3 regions of the Streptomyces sp. NPDC087300 genome follow, and region 1 is predicted to be linked to each of the others. Evidence: riboswitches for the same ligand, from Rfam matches in the RefSeq annotation. Region 1 holds a riboswitch; each other region holds the start of a gene.
The links. A riboswitch is a leader RNA that binds a small molecule or an ion and turns the genes downstream of it on or off. The one in region 1 is predicted to bind cyclic di-AMP.

Region 1 (5,204 bases):
AGGGTGCGGACGCCGCTCTCGACCGTCTGGCGAAGCTCGTCGCCGAGGGCCTCGAGGAGCTTCCGGAGACGGTCTAGGACACGTTCCCTGAAATACGTCGATGGGGTCACCCGGAATTCCGGGTGACCCCATCGACGTATTTCAGGGGAAAACCATCGGGCGCGCGGGGCACACGGAGATAAGCCCACACGGGGATAAGCCTCGAGAACACCGGAACACCGGAACACGGGAACACCGGAACACGGGAACACCGGAACACGGGAACACCGGAACAGCTGGAGAAGGCCTGACCGAAAGGACTCTTCCCTGTATACGGCGTCCGTGTTAATTCGGGAGCGCCACCGTGTTTACGGCACGTTGCGCTTCCCTCACGCTTGCGCCCCGCGCCGCGGGGCGCAACCGGTGCGCGCCCCTGACCCGTTCCGCGTGCGCCGCGGTCAGCGACCTGGCGCGCTCCGCGTCCCCGCGGGCCACCGCGTCGACGATCGCCGCCCGTTCGGACCACGACTCCGTGGAGGCGGCCCCCTCCCCCATGGCGTACATCCAGTCGATCTTGCGCCGGAGCTGGCCGAGCAGCGCGACGAGACCGGGCCCGTCGGACGCCTGGGCGAGCGTCTCGTGGAACCAGCCCACCAGGGAGCGCAGATCCTCCCCCTGGTCCCGCCGTGCGCGCTCCTGGCCGAGCCTGACCAGGCCGCGCAGCACCTTGAGGTGCGCCTCGGTGCGGTGCTGCGCGGCGCGCGCCGCGGCGAGCGGCTCAAGCAGCGCCCGCATCTCCAGGAGATCGGCCGCCTCCCGCTCGGTGGGCTCGGCCACGCACGCGCCCGCGTGCCTGCGGGTGACCACGAATCCCTCGGCCTCCAGGGTGCGCAGCGCCTCGCGCACGGGAACGCGGGAGACTCCGTAGCGCCGCGCGAGGAGTTCCTCGGTGAGGCGGCCGCCCCGTTCATGGACGCCGGAGACGATGTCGTCCCGGATGGCCGTGCAGACCGATTGCGCGGGAATGCGCATGACCCCACCTCCGCCTTAATCCCCGCGCAACGCGGTCGATTGACGCTCGCCGTTCGACTCTATTGCAGGGCGCCGGAATTTCCGACGGCGGACCGAAATCCATGGATCTCTTTTGGCCAAGCGCGGCGGTGTCCCGGAAACGGCGAAAGCCCCGGCTCGGTGAGCCGGGGCTTTCGGTGCGTCGCTGGGGGGGGCGGGTCAGACGTTGACGCCGTGCCCGCGCAGGTACGCGATGGGGTCCATGTCCGAGCCGTAGTCGGCGCCGGTGCGGGCCTCGAAGTGGAGGTGGGGGCCACTGGAGTTGCCGGTGGAGCCCGAGAGGCCTATCTGCTGGCCCGGGGTGACCGTCTGGCCGACGGTGACGCCGAGGGACGACATGTGGCCGTACTGGGTGTACGTGCCGTCGTTCATCTTGATGACCACGTTGTTGCCGTAGGCACCGCCCCAGCCCGCCTCGACGACGGTGCCGGAGCCGACCGCGTGGACCGAGGTGCCGGAGGCGGCGTGGAAGTCGATGCCGGTGTGGCTGCCGGAGGACCACATGGCGCCGCCGGTCTGGTAGCCCGTCGAGACGTACGAGCCGGAGATCGGGGCGACGTAGGTGTTCAGCCGCTTGCGCTCGGCCTCGCGGGCGGCGCGCTCCTTGGCCTCGCGCTCCTCCTTGGCCTTGGCCTTCGCCTTGGCCTCGGCCTTGCGCTTCTCCTCGGCCGCCTTCTTCTTGGCGGCCTCTTCGGCCTTCTTCGCGGCGGCGGCGTCGTCGGCGGCCTGCTTCTGTGCGGCAGCCTGGGCGTCGACGCTCTCGGCGAGCGAGTCACCCACGGAGATGGCCTGGGTGAGGCCGGTGTGCTCGACGGCGGCGTCCTCGGCGGCGAGCGCCGGAGCGGCGAGGCCTCCGATGACACCGGTGGTGGTGAGCGCGGCGACGCCAGCTACGTTCGCGGTGGTACGCGTGAGGCGGCTCGGGCGACGGTGCTTCCCGGTGGCACGGGTGAACGCCATGAAGCGGCTGATCCTTTCCTTCCTTCTCGCCTACCGGGTTAGCTGACGGGTTCGGAGCAGGAAGGTCTCCTACGAGTTCCTCACCTCTCGGCAAGGTTCCCGATTCACCCCAAGGGACGTGTGGGTCCCCGGCTCCCCTGGCTCGCGCCATGCGGGGACTCGGCGATGACTGTCCGGTGCCGCGGATGCGACGTACTGCGTGACGGACAGCCGGATTGAAGCTAAACGGACCGTCTTTCAATCGACAAACAGAACTAGCTTTTTGTAGCGCACGCCACAGGGCAGACAGGCAACCTCCATACGAATTCGGACATATAGGGACCCCGGTGACCACTTCGGTCGCCGGGGTCCCCCTATGTCCTGACCGTCCCTCAGCTTCAGGAGCTTCGGGACGGTCGTCCGTCAGCTCGTGACAACCGTCACTTCGCCGATCCCGAGCGCCCTGACGGGCTCCTCGATCTCTTCGGCGTCGCCGACCAGGACCGTCACCAGACGGTCCTCCGGGAAGGCGTTCACGACGGCGGCAGTGGCCTCCACGGTGCCGGTGGCTGCGAGCTGCCGGTACAGCTGCGCCTGGAAGTCGTCCGGCAGGTGCTGCTCGACCTGGTCGGCGAGGGTGGCCGCCACGGAGGCCGCCATCTCGTACTTGAGCGGGGCCACGCCCACCAGGTTCTGCACGGCCACGTCCCGCTCGGCGTCCGTGAGGCCCTCGGCGGCCAGCGTGCGCAGCACCTTCCAGAGGTCGTCGAGCGCGGGGCCCGTGGACGCCGTGTCGACCGAACCGCTGATCGCGAGCATCGCCGCGCCGGAGCCGTCCGGCGCGGAGCGCAGCACCTGGCCGAACGCCCGTACGCCGTAGGTGTATCCCTTCTCCTCGCGCAGGACGCGGTCCAGACGCGAGGTGAGGGTGCCGCCCAGGCAGTACGTGCCGAGCACCTGGGCGGGCCAGACGCGGTCGTGCCGGTCGGCGCCGATGCGGCCGATCAGGAGCTGCGTCTGCACCGCTCCGGGGCGGTGCACGATGACGACCCGGCCCGTGTCGTCGGCGGTCACCGGGGGCACCGGGCGGGGCTGTGCCGTGTCGCCCGTCCAGGCGCCCACGGTGTCCGCGAGGACGGCGTCCAGGTCCGTGCCCGTGAGGTCGCCGACCACGACGAGGGTGGCCGTCGCGGGCCTGACGTGCTTCTCGTAGAAGGCGCGTACGGCCGCGGAGTCGATGGCGGCGACCGTCTCCTCGCTGCCCTGGCGCGGCCGCGACATGCGCGCGGTCGCCGGGAACAGCTGCCGGGAGAGCTCCTTGGCGGCGCGGCGGGCCGGGTTGGCCGCCTCGTGCGGGATCTCGTCAAGGCGGTTGGCCACCAGGCGCTCGATCTCGCTGTCCGCGAAGGCCGGGGCCCGCAGCGCGTCGGCGAGCAGGCCGAGCGCCTTCGGCAGCCGGGAGACCGGGACTTCGAGCGACACGCGTACGCCCGGGTGGTCGGCGTGCGCGTCGAGGGTGGCGCCGCAGCGGTCGAGCTCGGCGGCGAACTCCTCGGCGGAGTGCTTGTCGGTGCCCTCGTTGAAGGCCCTCGCCATGATGGTGGCGACGCCGTCGAGGCCCGCGGGCTCGGCTTCGAGGGGCGCTTCGAGGTGGATCTCGACGGCGACGACCTGCTGCCCGGGGCGGTGGCAGCGCAGCACCGTGAGGCCGTTGGCGAGGGTGCCGCGCTCGGGGGCGGGGAAGGCCCAGGGCTTGGCGGTGCCCGCCTGGGGCTGCGGGTGGAACTGCATCGTTGCGGCCTCGGTCACTTCGCCGCCTCCTCGTTGTCAGCGTCCGCCGCGGACGCGTCCGCGTCGGCTCCGTCTTCATCGGCCTCGGGGGCCACCGGCTCGTAGACGAGCACCGCGCGGTTGTCGGGGCGCAGGCGGGCCTTGGCGACCTCCTGGACCTCCTCGGCGGTCACGTCGAGGACGCGCCCGACGGCGGTCAGGGCGAGCTGCGGGTCGCCGAACAGGACCGCGTACCTGCACAGTTCGTCGGCGCGGCCCGCGACCGTGCCGAGCCGGTCGAGCCACTCGCGCTCCAACTGCGCCTGGGCGCGCTCCATCTCCTCCGGAGTGGGGCCCTCCGCGGCGAAGCGGGCGAGCTCCTCGTCGACGGCCGCCTCGATCACGGGCACCTCGACGTCACCGGAGGTCTTCACGTCGAGCCAGCCCAGCGAGGGCGCGCCGGCCAGCCGCAACAGACCGAAGCCGGCCGCGACCGCCGTACGGTCACGGCGCACCAGGCGGTTGTAGAGCCGCGAGGACTCGCCGCTGCCGAGGACGGTGAGCGCCAGGTCCGCCGCGTCGCACGCGCGCGTGCCGTCCTCCGGCAGCCGGTAGGCGGCCATCAGGGCGCGGGCCGGGACCTCTTCCTCGACGACCTCGCGCAGCTGCTCGCCGATGCGCTCGGGCAGCGAACCGTCGCGCGGCGGCTGCTTGCCGTCGTGCGAGGGGATCGACCCGAAGTACTTCTCGACCCAGGCGAGCGTCTGCTCCGGGTCGATGTCGCCCACTACGGAGAGGACGGCGTTGTTGGGCGCGTAGTACGTACGGAAGAAGTTGCGGGCGTCTTCCAGGGTGGCCGCGTCCAGGTCGGCCATAGAGCCGATCGGCGTGTGGTGGTACGGGTGGCCCTCCGGGTACGAGAGAGCGGTCAGCTTCTCGAACGCCGTGCCGTACGGGACGTTGTCGTAGCGCTGGCGGCGCTCGTTCTTGACGACGTCGCGCTGGTTCTCCATGGACTCTTCGTCGAGCGCGGAGAGCAGCGAGCCCATCCGGTCGGCCTCCAGCCACAGGGCCAGCTCCAGCTGGTGGGCCGGCATCGTCTCGAAGTAGTTGGTGCGCTCGAAGCTGGTGGTGCCGTTGAGCGAACCGCCCGCCCCCTGCACCAGCTCGAAGTGGCCGTTGCCGTGCACCTGCGCGGAGCCCTGGAACATGAGGTGCTCGAAGAGGTGCGCGAGGCCGGTTCGCCCCTTGACCTCGTGACGGGAACCGACGTCGTACCAGAGGCAGACCGCGGCGACCGGGGTCAGGTGGTCCTCGGAGAGCACCACGCGCAGGCCGTTGGCCAGCCGGTGCTCGGTCGCTGTCAGGCCGCCGGAGCCGGCCTCGGCTGTGGCCGTGTGACCCATGGGCATGTACGTCCCCTCGATCGCTGAAACATTGCTGGT
Region 2 (5,204 bases), on a different contig from region 1:
CTGGTGGGCGGGGCGCTCGCCGACCGGATCGGCTTCAAGCCGATGATCGTCGCGGGGTGCGCGCTGAGGACCGTCGGCTTCGGGGCGCTCGCCTTCGCCGACACGCTGCCCGTGCTGATCGCCGCGTCGGTGGCGACCGGGCTCGCGGGGGCGCTCTTCAACCCGGCGGTACGGGCGTACGTCGCCGCGGAGGCCGGGCCGCCCGAGCGCCGCGTGGAGGCGTTCGCCCTGTTCAACGTCTTCTACCAGACGGGCATCCTGCTCGGACCGCTCGTCGGGCTCGCCCTGACCGGCTTCGACTTCCGGCTGACCTGCGCGGTGGCCGCCGTGCTCTTCGCGGGGCTCTCGGTGGTCCAGGTGCTCAGGCTGCCCGCGCGCCGGCGCACCGAGGCGGCGGCGCAGGAGGGCGGCCAGTGGCGGGTGGTCCTCGGCAACCGGACCTTCTGGCTGTTCTCGCTGGCGATGACCGGGTCGTACGTCCTGTCCTTCCAGGTCTACCTGGCGCTGCCGCTGTCCGTGGAGCGGCTGCTCGGCGAGGGCACCGCGGCGACGGTCGCGACCAGCTCGCTCTTCGTGGTGTCCGGTCTCGTCGCGCTGCTCGGGCAGCTGCGGATCACCGACTGGTGCCGGCGCACCTGGACCCGCGAGCAGTGCCTGGTCGCCGGGCTCGGCCTGATGGGCGCCGCCTTCCTGCCGCCCGCGCTCGGCGGCTCCCGGTACGTCGGGGTGGCGGGCCTGCTGCTGTGCGCGGCGGCGCTCGCCGCGGCGACGGCCGTGCTCTACCCCTTCGAGATGGACACCGTCGTCTCGCTGGCGGGGGACCGCTGGGTGGCCACGCACTACGGCCTCTACAACACCGTCTGCGGCATCGGCATCACCGTGGGGAACCTCGGCATGGGCGTGCTGCTCGACGCCAGCCGTGACCTGCCCGCGCTGCCCTGGACGGTCCTCGCCGCGCTCGGCGGCTGCTGCGCGCTGGCGCTGCGCGGCCTCGCCAGGTCGGGACGGCTCGCGCCGGTGCCCGCGGTGACCGCCTCCTAGGGCCGTCGCGCCCGGGGGGCCTTAACCCGGTCGGCCCACACCAGGTCGCACCCTCACCGCGCTGCGGGAAGCCTGAATGCAGCGCGGTGAGGTCTTGGGCGCGGAGTCGGCGGGAGAGCGAGCGGTGGGGCAGCGAGGAGGACGCGACGGTGACCCAGCGCGTGCCCGTGACGCACGGGGCGAGCGGGGCGGACGGGCCGACGACAGCGGCACCGCCGCGCACGAGGGGACCTTCGTCAGGGCGCTGCCCGTCCTGCTCCTGGTCGTCGGAGTCGTGTACGACGCGACGACACCGCCCGAATTCACCGCGGCGCCCCTGTTCACCGCGGCCCCGCTGATCGCCGCCCCCTTCTACTCGCTGCTCAACACCGTGCTGACCGGCGCGGCGGCATCGGTCGCCGTCCTGCTGCTGCACTACGGCAACTCGTTCGACAGCAACGTCGAGACCGTCACCGAGCTGATCACCGTGATGACCGTGGCGGCCCTCGCCGTCGTCATCAACCGCGTGGTGCGCCGCGGCAACGCCAGGCTCGCCACCGCGCGCTCCATCGCGGAGGCCACCCAGCGCGCCGTGCTGCCCGAACCCGATCCGCGCATCGGGGGCCTGGACATCGCGGCGCGGTACGAGGCGGCGCAGGCCGACGCGTTCATCGGCGGGGACCTCTACGCGGTGCAGGACACCCCGCACGGCGTACGGCTCATCGTCGGCGACGTGCGGGGCAAGGGCATGGGCGCGGTCGCCGCCGTCGCCGTGGTCATCGGCGCCTTCCGGGAGGCCGCCGAGCAGGAGGCCACGCTGGAGGCGGTGGCGCAGCGCCTGGAGCGGGCGCTCGCGCGCGAGGGCACCCGGCGCGACGGGCTCGACGCGTTCGAGGGGTTCACCACCGCGGTCCTCGGCGAGATCCGGCACAGCGAGAGCGTCGTACGGCTCATCAACCGCGGGCACCCGCCACCGCTGCTGCTGCGCGGGGACGGGCGGCTCTGCGTGCTCTCGGCGAGCGAGCCCGCGCTGCCGCTCGGCATGGGCGACCTGGGGACCTGGCCGGACCGCGCGGACGAGTCGGAGTTCCCGCCCGGCGCGACGCTGCTCTTCTACACGGACGGCCTGTCGGAGGCGCGCGACGCCTCGGGCGTCTTCTACGACCCGGCGGCCCGGCTGGGCGGCCGGATCTTCCCCGGTACCGACGGCCCGCACGTGCTGCTCGGCACGCTCGTGCAGGAGGTGCGGCGGCACACCGGGGGCGGGGCGACGGACGACATGGCGCTGCTCGCGGTGCGGCGGCCGATCGCGCGGGAGCGGGATGTCACCGACGGTGAGTGAGGAACACCCCTCCGCATAACAACTGACGTACTGTCAAGGGAATGTGAAGCTCCGGTGTGCGGCGCACCGGGGTCAACTCGCCCCGTTCCTCACCCCCGTGTCCCGTTAAGTACAGGCCAAGGGCGTTAACGATCAGTCGGAACGGCTTGGAATCCGCCCCCGCTGTCTATTAACGTTCGATAACGCAGCGCGGTCGTCCCAGCCGTCACTAGAGGCGGCTCCGTGCGCACGCGCCTAATCCCGCAAGGGAGCCGGGGAACCACCAACTTGGGGTGAATCGGGCCTCCGTGCATCCGTGCCGGTCGTCCGTAGGAGACCTTCCTGCTCCGAACCCGTCAGCTAACCCGGTAGGCGAGAAGGAAGGAAAGGAGTGCGCCCCAGTGGCGTCCAACCGGCCTGCCCCCCAAGCCCCGTATGTGCCGAATGACGACGACTTCGGTGGATACGACCAGGAGTCCTGGGAGGAATGGAATCCCACCGAGGAGTCCGTCCGTCCCGTCCGCGGCAGGCACCGTGTGCACAAGAAGAGCGGCGGCGGACTCGCCCGCAGCTCCACCGTTCTCGGCGTCGGCGTCATCGCCGCGGTCGGCGCGGGCGGCATCGCCACCGCGCAGGGCGGCAAGCCGCCGGTCTCCATATCCATACCCGACCTGCCGGGCGTCGGGGCCGTCGCCGACTCGCTGCCGGACGCCAAGTCCCTGCCGGGCGTCGGCTCGTTGATGTCCGACGACGCGGACTCCGCCGACACCGTCACCCACGCGGCCGCGCCGCTCACCGCCGCCGGTGTCAGCACCGACGACGCCGAGCAGGGCACCACCGACGCGGGCGAGGCACTGCGCTCGCGCATCATGCGGCAGGCCGAGAACCAGCAGGACCAGGCCGACGAGGCGGTGCGGACCGCTGCCGAGCAGGCCGCCGTCAAGAAGGCCGCGGACGAGGCCGCCGCGCAGCAGAAGGCGGCCGAGGAGAAGGCGGAGGCCAAGGCCGCCGCCAAGAAGAAGAAGGAGGAGGAGGCCCGCAAGGCCAAGGCGGAGGCCGAGCGCCTCGCGAAGCTCGCCAAGAGCTACGTCATCCCCACCTCCTCGTACACGCTGACCTCGCACTTCGGCGACTCCGGCTCGATGTGGTCCTCCGGCCACCACACCGGCCTCGACTTCGCCGCCCCGACCGGCACGCCGCTCAAGGCCGTGCACACCGGCACCGTGAAGGAAGCCGGCTGGGCGGGGTCGTACGGCTACCGCACCGTCCTGGAGCTCGAGGACGGCACGGAGATCTGGTACTGCCACCAGTCCTCGCTCAACGTCAGCGCGGGCCAGAAGGTCAGCACCGGCGACGTCATCGGCCGCGTCGGCGCGACCGGCAACGTGACGGGCCCGCACCTCCACCTGGAGGTCCACACGCCCGACGGCACCGGCATCGACCCGCTCGGCTGGCTCCAGGGCAAGGGCCTCAACCCCTGACGGAACCCGTGGGCGCGGAGCCCGCGAAGAGCCCGCCGGCTCCGCAGACCCCGAAGACCCCGGCGGTCCTGGCGACAACCCCCCGACGTCAGGGCTGCCGGTTCGGTGAGGCATGCATGGAATTCCGCTTCCGGCGGGCGCGTTGAGCAGCACATGACTTCTCTTCGCACCCTTGGCTCATCCGACCTCGAGGTCTTCCCCCTCGCCCTCGGCGGCAACGTCTTCGGCTGGACCGCCGACCGTGCCGCGTCCTTCGCCGTGCTCGACGCCTACACCGCGGCGGGCGGCAACTTCATCGACACCGCCGACGCCTACTCGGTCTGGGTGGAGGGCAACAAGGGCGGCGAGTCCGAGACCGTCATCGGCGAGTGGCTCGCCGAGCGCGGCAACCGCTCCGACGTCGTCATCGCCACGAAGGTCGGCGCCCTGCCCGAGTACAAGGGCCTCTCCGCGAGCACCATCAAGGGCGCGGCCGACGCCTCCCTGAAGCGCCTCGGCACCGACTACATCGACCTCTACTACACGCACTACGACGACCCCTCGGTCCCCGTGGAAGAGATCATCGGCACCCTCGACGAGCTGGTGCGGGCGGGCAAGGTGCGGGCCGTCGCCGCCTCCAACATCACGCCCGAGCGGCTCCAGGAGTCCCTCGACTTCTCCGACCGCGAGGGCCTCGCCCGCTACGTCGCGCTCCAGCCGCACTACAACCTCGTCTCCCGCGACACCTACGAGGGCCCGCTCCAGGAGGTCGCCTCGCGCTCCGGCCTCGCGGCCGTCCCCTACTACGCGCTCGCCTCCGGCTTCCTCACCGGCAAGTACCGCCCGGGTACGCGGGTCGAGAGCGCGCGCAGCGGCAACGCCGCGGCGTACGCGGGCACCGAGCGGGGCGACCGCGTCATCGCCGCGCTCGACGAGATCGCCACGGCGCGCGGCGCCCAGGTCGCGACGGTCGCGCTCGCCTGGCTCGCCGCCCGGCCCACCGTGGCCGCGCCGATCGCCTCCGCGCGCACGGTCGAACAGCTGCCCGCGCTGCTCGCGGTGGCGGACCTGGAGCTGACGGAGACCGAGCTCGCGGCGCTGACCGCGGCCTCCGCCTGACGCTCGCGGGGCCCTAGGAGAGGTGCCCTAGGAGAGGTAGGGGTTGTACGTCGGGGTCGCGGCCGGGCTCGTGGCCGGTGTCGGGTAGCCGTACGCCGGGTACGGCCCCGGCTGCCCGTACGGGTACCCGTAGGCGGCGTAGGGGTGCGGCGGGCGCATCGGCAGGACGACCGGCGCCGTGGCCCGCGCCGCGTACCCCAGCGAGGGCCTGGCGAGCTCGCGGCGCTCCCAGAGCTGTTCGAGCAACTCCCGCTCCCGTACGACGAAGTCGGCCCCTGCCCGGC
Region 3 (5,204 bases), on a different contig from region 1:
TGCACATCTCGGTGGATCGCCACCCGTGACCGGCCAAGGAGTGGCAGGCTTGCGCGAAGCACCAGTCCGGGGTTGTCCTCGAGTCATCCGCCACGAGTCGGCGAGACCAGCCCCGGTGGGAAAGGGACAGCGTCGCCATGGCAGATCACCAGGAAGCATCCGTCACCCTGCCGAGCGATCCTGCCTCGGTCTCCGCGGCCAGGAAATACGTCTCACGCGTGCTCATGGAATGGGGCCTGCCGGCAGAGGCAGAAGTGGCCGACACGGTCAGGCTGATCGTCTCCGAACTCGCCACGAACGCCGTGCAGCACACCCTCGGCCAGTCGCCGACCTTCACCGTGGGCCTGGAGCTCGACAGGGACGAACAGCTGCGGATCGGCGTCACCGACAGTCACCCCCGCTACCCCAAGCGGCTGCCCGCCGCCGTCCAGCAGGACAACGGCCGCGGCATGGTCATCATCCGCTGGCTGGCTGCCGAGTGCGGCGGCAGGCTGTCGGTCAGCCCCACGGAGGAGGGCGGCAAGACCGTCTGGATCGCGCTGCCGTGGACGGCCCCGGTCGAGGGCAGGCCCCGCGACCCGGCCCGCTGACCCGGCGGGGATCACCCCGCCGAGCGCCCGTAGGCCCCGCGCAGCAGTGCCCGGAAGGAGTGCGCGGCGGCGCCCGGATCGTCCGTGCGGTGGACGACGGAGATGGTGCGCCTGAGGTCGCCGGGCTCCAGCAGGCGCGTGCCGACCGGGGTCGCGGCCGTACGCGCCACCATCTCCGGCACCACGGCGATGCCGAGACCGGCGCTGACGAGCGCGCAGACCAGGGCGTAGCCCGGCGTCTCGACCACCACCGAGGGCGTCGCACCGGCCCGCGCGAGCGCCCGCTCGACGGCCTGCCGCGGCGGATGCGTCGGCGCCATGCTGATCAGCGGCTGCCCGGCGAGCGCGCTCAGCGGCAGCCGTGCCGTCTGGCTCGCCAGCGCGTGCCCCGGCTGCGTCACCAGGACCAGCTCCTCGACGAGGATCCGCTCGGCCGAGACGGCGGCGGGCAGCGGCGCCGTCTCCGCGGGTTCGTAGGCGTGGGTGAGGGCCAGGTCGACCTCGCCCGCGGCGACCGCCGCGACACCGTGCGGCGGCTCGTGGTCCGCGACGGTCAGCTCCACGTCCGGGTGGGCCCTGCGGAACGCGGTCAGGACGGGCGGCAGCAGATGGATGCCGGCGGTCGTGAAGGTGCCGACGCGGAGCCTGCCGCCGGAGAGGCCCGCGAGCTGCGCCAGTTCGTGCCGGGCGCGCTCCATCTCGTCGAGCACCCGGCGGGCCCTGGCCACCAGGAGCTCGCCCGCGCCGGTCAGCCGCGCCCCGCGGTGATGGCGCACGAGCAGCCCCGTCCCGGCCTCCCGCTCCAGCTTGGCCAATTGCTGGGAGAGGGCGGGCACGGTGTACCCGAGCCGTTCGGCGGCCCGGGTGATCGAACCGGCCTCGGAGACCGCGACGAGCGCGGCGAGCCGCGTGGGGTCGTACATGGCAGCTCCCTGCGGCGCGAAGGACGCGCGTACGGCAGCGGGCGGCAGGCCACCCGGAGCCCGGAGACTAAACGGCTGCTTAAGTCCCCGTCAGGATATTGCACATACCCGTTGAAGGCTCGGAACCGGCAGTCTTGGCGGCATGGACGCACAACTGGTCGCCTTCACCCTGTTCGCCGCGGGCATGGTCGCCATGCCCGGCGCCGACTTCACCGTCGTCGTACGCAACTCCCTCGCCTCCCGGCGGGCGGGCGTGGCCAGTGCGATCGGGGTCGCGGCCGGACTACTGGTGCACACGGCACTGGCGGTCGCGGGCGTCGCCGCGGTGCTCGCCGCGGTCCCCGCGCTCTTTAGGGCGCTCCAACTGATCGGCGCCGCCTATGTGCTGTACCTCGCCTGTCGGGCGCTGCGTTCAGCGGCGCGAGCGCGCGAGCTGACGCAGGACGTGCTCACGGCGCGGGCCGGTGGTCTGCGGGAGGGCTTCCTGACCAACGCCCTCAACCCCAAAGCGTCGATCACGTTCCTGAGCGTGCTGCCCCAGTTCGTGCCCGCGGGCAGTCCCGCGATGCCGAGGACCCTGCTGCTCGCGTCCATCGTGGTGGCGCTCGCCCTGGTGTGGTTCCCGGTGGTGGCGCTGCTCGTCGACCGGCTCGGCAGGTGGCTGCGCAGGCCGCGCACGGCCCGTGCGATCGAGGCGGTGACCGGTGTCGCGCTCGGTGTGCTGGGTCTGGTGCTCCTGGCGGAGCCCGTCCTGGCCTGACCCCCGAGCACTCCGGAGTACTCGGGGGTCAGGACGGTCGCGGCGAGGGTCAGCGGACCCTGCCGTACCAGACGCTCTTGGACCAGATCTTCTCCAGGCGCACCACGGTGTTCCGCTTGGGCGCGTGCCAGATGCGGCCGTTACCCGCGTAGATCCCGACGTGGTAGACGCTCCTGCCGGAGTGGAAGAACACCAGGTCGCCGCGGGTCCGCTGGGACTTGGAGATGTGCTTGGTCTTGTTGTACTGCGCGGCGGCGGTGCGCGGCAGTTTCTTGCCCGTCTTCTTGAACGAGTAGAGCGTCAGGCCCGAGCAGTCGAACCGGGTGGGTCCCGCCGCGCCGTAGCGGTAGGGGGAGCCCTTCTTGGAAGCCGCGATCTTGAGCGCCTTCGTCCCGTGCGTGGCCGCTTGCGCTTCCCCGGTGAGCCCGGGGGCCACCACGGTGCCGCCTACGACGGCGAGCGTGAGGGCCGAAGCGGCCCCCGTCCTGCTGAGCAGCGACGGAACATGATTCAGCGCAGTCATGCGCAACCCTTCGTCAGCCGCCTGTGAAAGATGACCTGTCGGGTTCGGGCAGGCGAAGATGCCCGGCCGCGTCGTGCTCTGCGGCTTCACCCCAAGGGCGCGTCGTCCGGACCTTCCGGACGGGCCCGCCGTGCTTGGGTCCTCCACTCCTGCCGTTGCACCGATGTCGACCGGTCATCCGGGTGGCGGCAGGACTCGGCGTCCGCCCGGACCGCCCCGCCGCTGTGGCGGGGGCTTGTCGTCGGAGAGGATCTTGACCCGACAAGGGCGAAAAAACCGAGCCGAAACGGCGTTTTGTGAGGCTCCTCACGACTGACCCGTTCAGGTGGACACCGCCCGAAAGGGGCAGCCGTCCCGGCGGCCGACGACGGCTCGACCAGCACCGGAATGGTTCATTCCGCACTCCTCGTACACCTCTGGCGCAACTCTCGACCACGCCTTGGCGGACCCTCCGCTACGCCGTTCGGGGTAGCTCGTCTGGTCCGTTTCAACACGCCTCCGGACGTTCCGGCGAGTGCGGCGCGGCGGGTTCCGGGCCTCTCGTGGCGGTCAACGGGCGGACCGCCACGGAGGGCTGGCCGAGGGGCTTGATCAACTCCGTGCTGGAGGTGGCACGGTGACGCGGCCTGCCCTTCGCTCGCCGTCGAGCACGCGCAGCGCCCGGGTCAGCGTCGGCGCGTGCAGCTCGCTCTCGCCGCGGCGGTGCATCAGGGCCAGCGCGTCCCGCAGTGCCGTCGCGCTGCTCACCAGGGCCTGGGCCGCACGCAGCCCGCCGTAGGTGAGTTCGCCCCTGGCCGGGTTGATCCGGCCGACCAGATCGACGACTTCGAGGTAGCGGTCGACCAACTCGGCCTCGGCGCGCGTCAGTGCGGGCAGGGGCGGCAGCTCGGGCAGCATGCCGCTCACCGCCCGTCGCGCGCGGCGAGCGTGCTCTTGCGGCTCGGGATGATCCGGTCCACCAGGCCGTACTCGACGGCGGCGGGGGCGTCGAGGATCGTGTCCCGTTCGATGTCGGCGCTAATCCGCTCGGGGCTCTGTCCGGTGTGCCGCACGAGGAGTTCCTCCAGGAGCCGCCGGGTGCGCACGATCTCGTCGGCCTGGATGGTGAGGTCGCTCGTCTGTCCGTGGATCGGCTCGGCGATGGCCGGCTGTCGGATGAGCACGCGCGCCCCGGGCAGCGCGAACCGCTTGCCCGGCGTGCCCGCGGCGAGCAGCACGGCGGCGGACGCCGACGCCTGCCCCAGGCAGGTCGTCTCCACGTCGCAGCTGACGAACTGGATCGTGTCGTACAGGGCGGTCATCGCGCTGAACGAGCCGCCGGGGGAATTGATGTAGAGCGAGATGTCGCGCTCCGGCGCCTGGTATTCGAGGTGCATGAACTGCGCCATCACGTCGTTGGCCGACGTCTCGTCGATGGGGGTGCCGAGGAAGACGATCCGCTCTTCGAGGAGCTTGGAGTACGGGTCCAGGGTCCGCGTCCCCGCACTCGTGCGCTCGGTGAACTCGGGAAGGACATGGCGGGCGGACGGACGGTTCATGGCACGCCTCTTTTCGCGGGGCTCTGTTCTCTTCGCGGGACTCTGTAAAAAATGTACAGGACGTACGTTCAGGTGGGGAGGGGGTTCCGCGATGGGCGGGGGCAGGGGCCCGACCCCGCGTAGCCTCGACGCACCGTGCGGTGTGGAGGTGGTGGGGTGTGACATGGGGAGAGCGGGACCTGCTCGCGCTGGAGGTCGACGTCATCCACTGCCTCGCCCCGGGGCGGGTCGGCGAGCGCGCGAGGGTGGCGGACCCGTCGGTGCGTGCCGTGTGGTGCTGGTCGCCGGGGGCGCGGCTGCTGGCGCTGGGGCCGGGCGTCGACGATCCGGGAGCGGTCGACGACGCGGCACAGCCGTACGCGCCGGGCGAGACACCCGTCGCACTCACCCGTATCGCGGCGGCCTTGGAGGCGCCGGGCGAACCGGCCGGAATCCAGGGCGGCCCGTGCTTCACCTTTCCCGGCCGCCCGGCGGCGCGCCCGCCCGCGAAGCTGCCGCTGCTCGTCTCGGACGCCGAAGGGCGTTGTGCGGCAAGGGAGTTGAGCCGTCCGGACAACTGGCAGCACGGCGAATGGGCGGAGCTGATCGGCGGGTCGGCGGGGGAGTGGGCGATGGCCGTGCGTGACGGCGAGCCCGTGTCGATCTGTCACACCCCGGCCGCGAACGCCCGTGCCGCCGAGGCCGGCATCTGGACCCGGGCCGACCATCGCGGCCAGGGGCTCGCATCGGCCGCGGTCGCCGCCTGGGCGCGCCGCGAGGGCTCACGCAGGGAGGTCCTCTTCTACAGCACCACGATCGACAACCACGCCTCACGCGGTGTGGCCCGAGCCCTCGGCCTCACGCCCCTGGGGTGGATCTGGACGGTGCGTT

Region 2: it holds a riboswitch for cyclic di-AMP, as region 1 does, so the genes downstream of both, ACIO9J_RS28270 (M23 family metallopeptidase) here and ACIO9J_RS35325 (M23 family metallopeptidase) in region 1, are expected to answer to the same signal.
Region 3: it holds a riboswitch for cyclic di-AMP, as region 1 does, so the genes downstream of both, ACIO9J_RS01300 (C40 family peptidase) here and ACIO9J_RS35325 (M23 family metallopeptidase) in region 1, are expected to answer to the same signal.

The regions. Positions count from the first base shown of each region.
Region 1 is NZ_JBIUYI010000010.1:199,801-205,004, reverse strand. Features, by position in the region: gene ACIO9J_RS35335 (HPr family phosphocarrier protein) at 1-77, shown strand, start outside; gene ACIO9J_RS35330 (GntR family transcriptional regulator) at 325-1,011, opposite strand; gene ACIO9J_RS35325 (M23 family metallopeptidase) at 1,210-2,010, opposite strand; cyclic di-AMP (ydaO/yuaA leader) riboswitch at 2,023-2,185, opposite strand; gene ACIO9J_RS35320 (M16 family metallopeptidase) at 2,413-3,798, opposite strand; gene ACIO9J_RS35315 (M16 family metallopeptidase) at 3,795-5,171, opposite strand.
Region 2 is NZ_JBIUYI010000006.1:702,493-707,696, forward strand. Features, by position in the region: gene ACIO9J_RS28260 (MFS transporter) at 1-1,041, shown strand, start outside; gene ACIO9J_RS28265 (PP2C family protein-serine/threonine phosphatase) at 1,118-2,362, shown strand; cyclic di-AMP (ydaO/yuaA leader) riboswitch at 2,584-2,731, shown strand; gene ACIO9J_RS28270 (M23 family metallopeptidase) at 2,743-3,822, shown strand; gene ACIO9J_RS28275 (aldo/keto reductase) at 3,976-4,920, shown strand; gene ACIO9J_RS28280 (PrsW family intramembrane metalloprotease) at 4,948-5,204, opposite strand, start outside.
Region 3 is NZ_JBIUYI010000001.1:313,703-318,906, reverse strand. Features, by position in the region: gene ACIO9J_RS01315 (ATP-binding protein) at 138-590, shown strand; gene ACIO9J_RS01310 (LysR family transcriptional regulator) at 602-1,513, opposite strand; gene ACIO9J_RS01305 (LysE family translocator) at 1,656-2,273, shown strand; gene ACIO9J_RS01300 (C40 family peptidase) at 2,323-2,796, opposite strand; cyclic di-AMP (ydaO/yuaA leader) riboswitch at 2,800-2,978, opposite strand; gene ACIO9J_RS01295 (hypothetical protein) at 3,388-3,693, opposite strand; gene ACIO9J_RS01290 (ATP-dependent Clp protease proteolytic subunit) at 3,699-4,334, opposite strand; gene ACIO9J_RS01285 (GNAT family N-acetyltransferase) at 4,493-5,204, shown strand, end outside.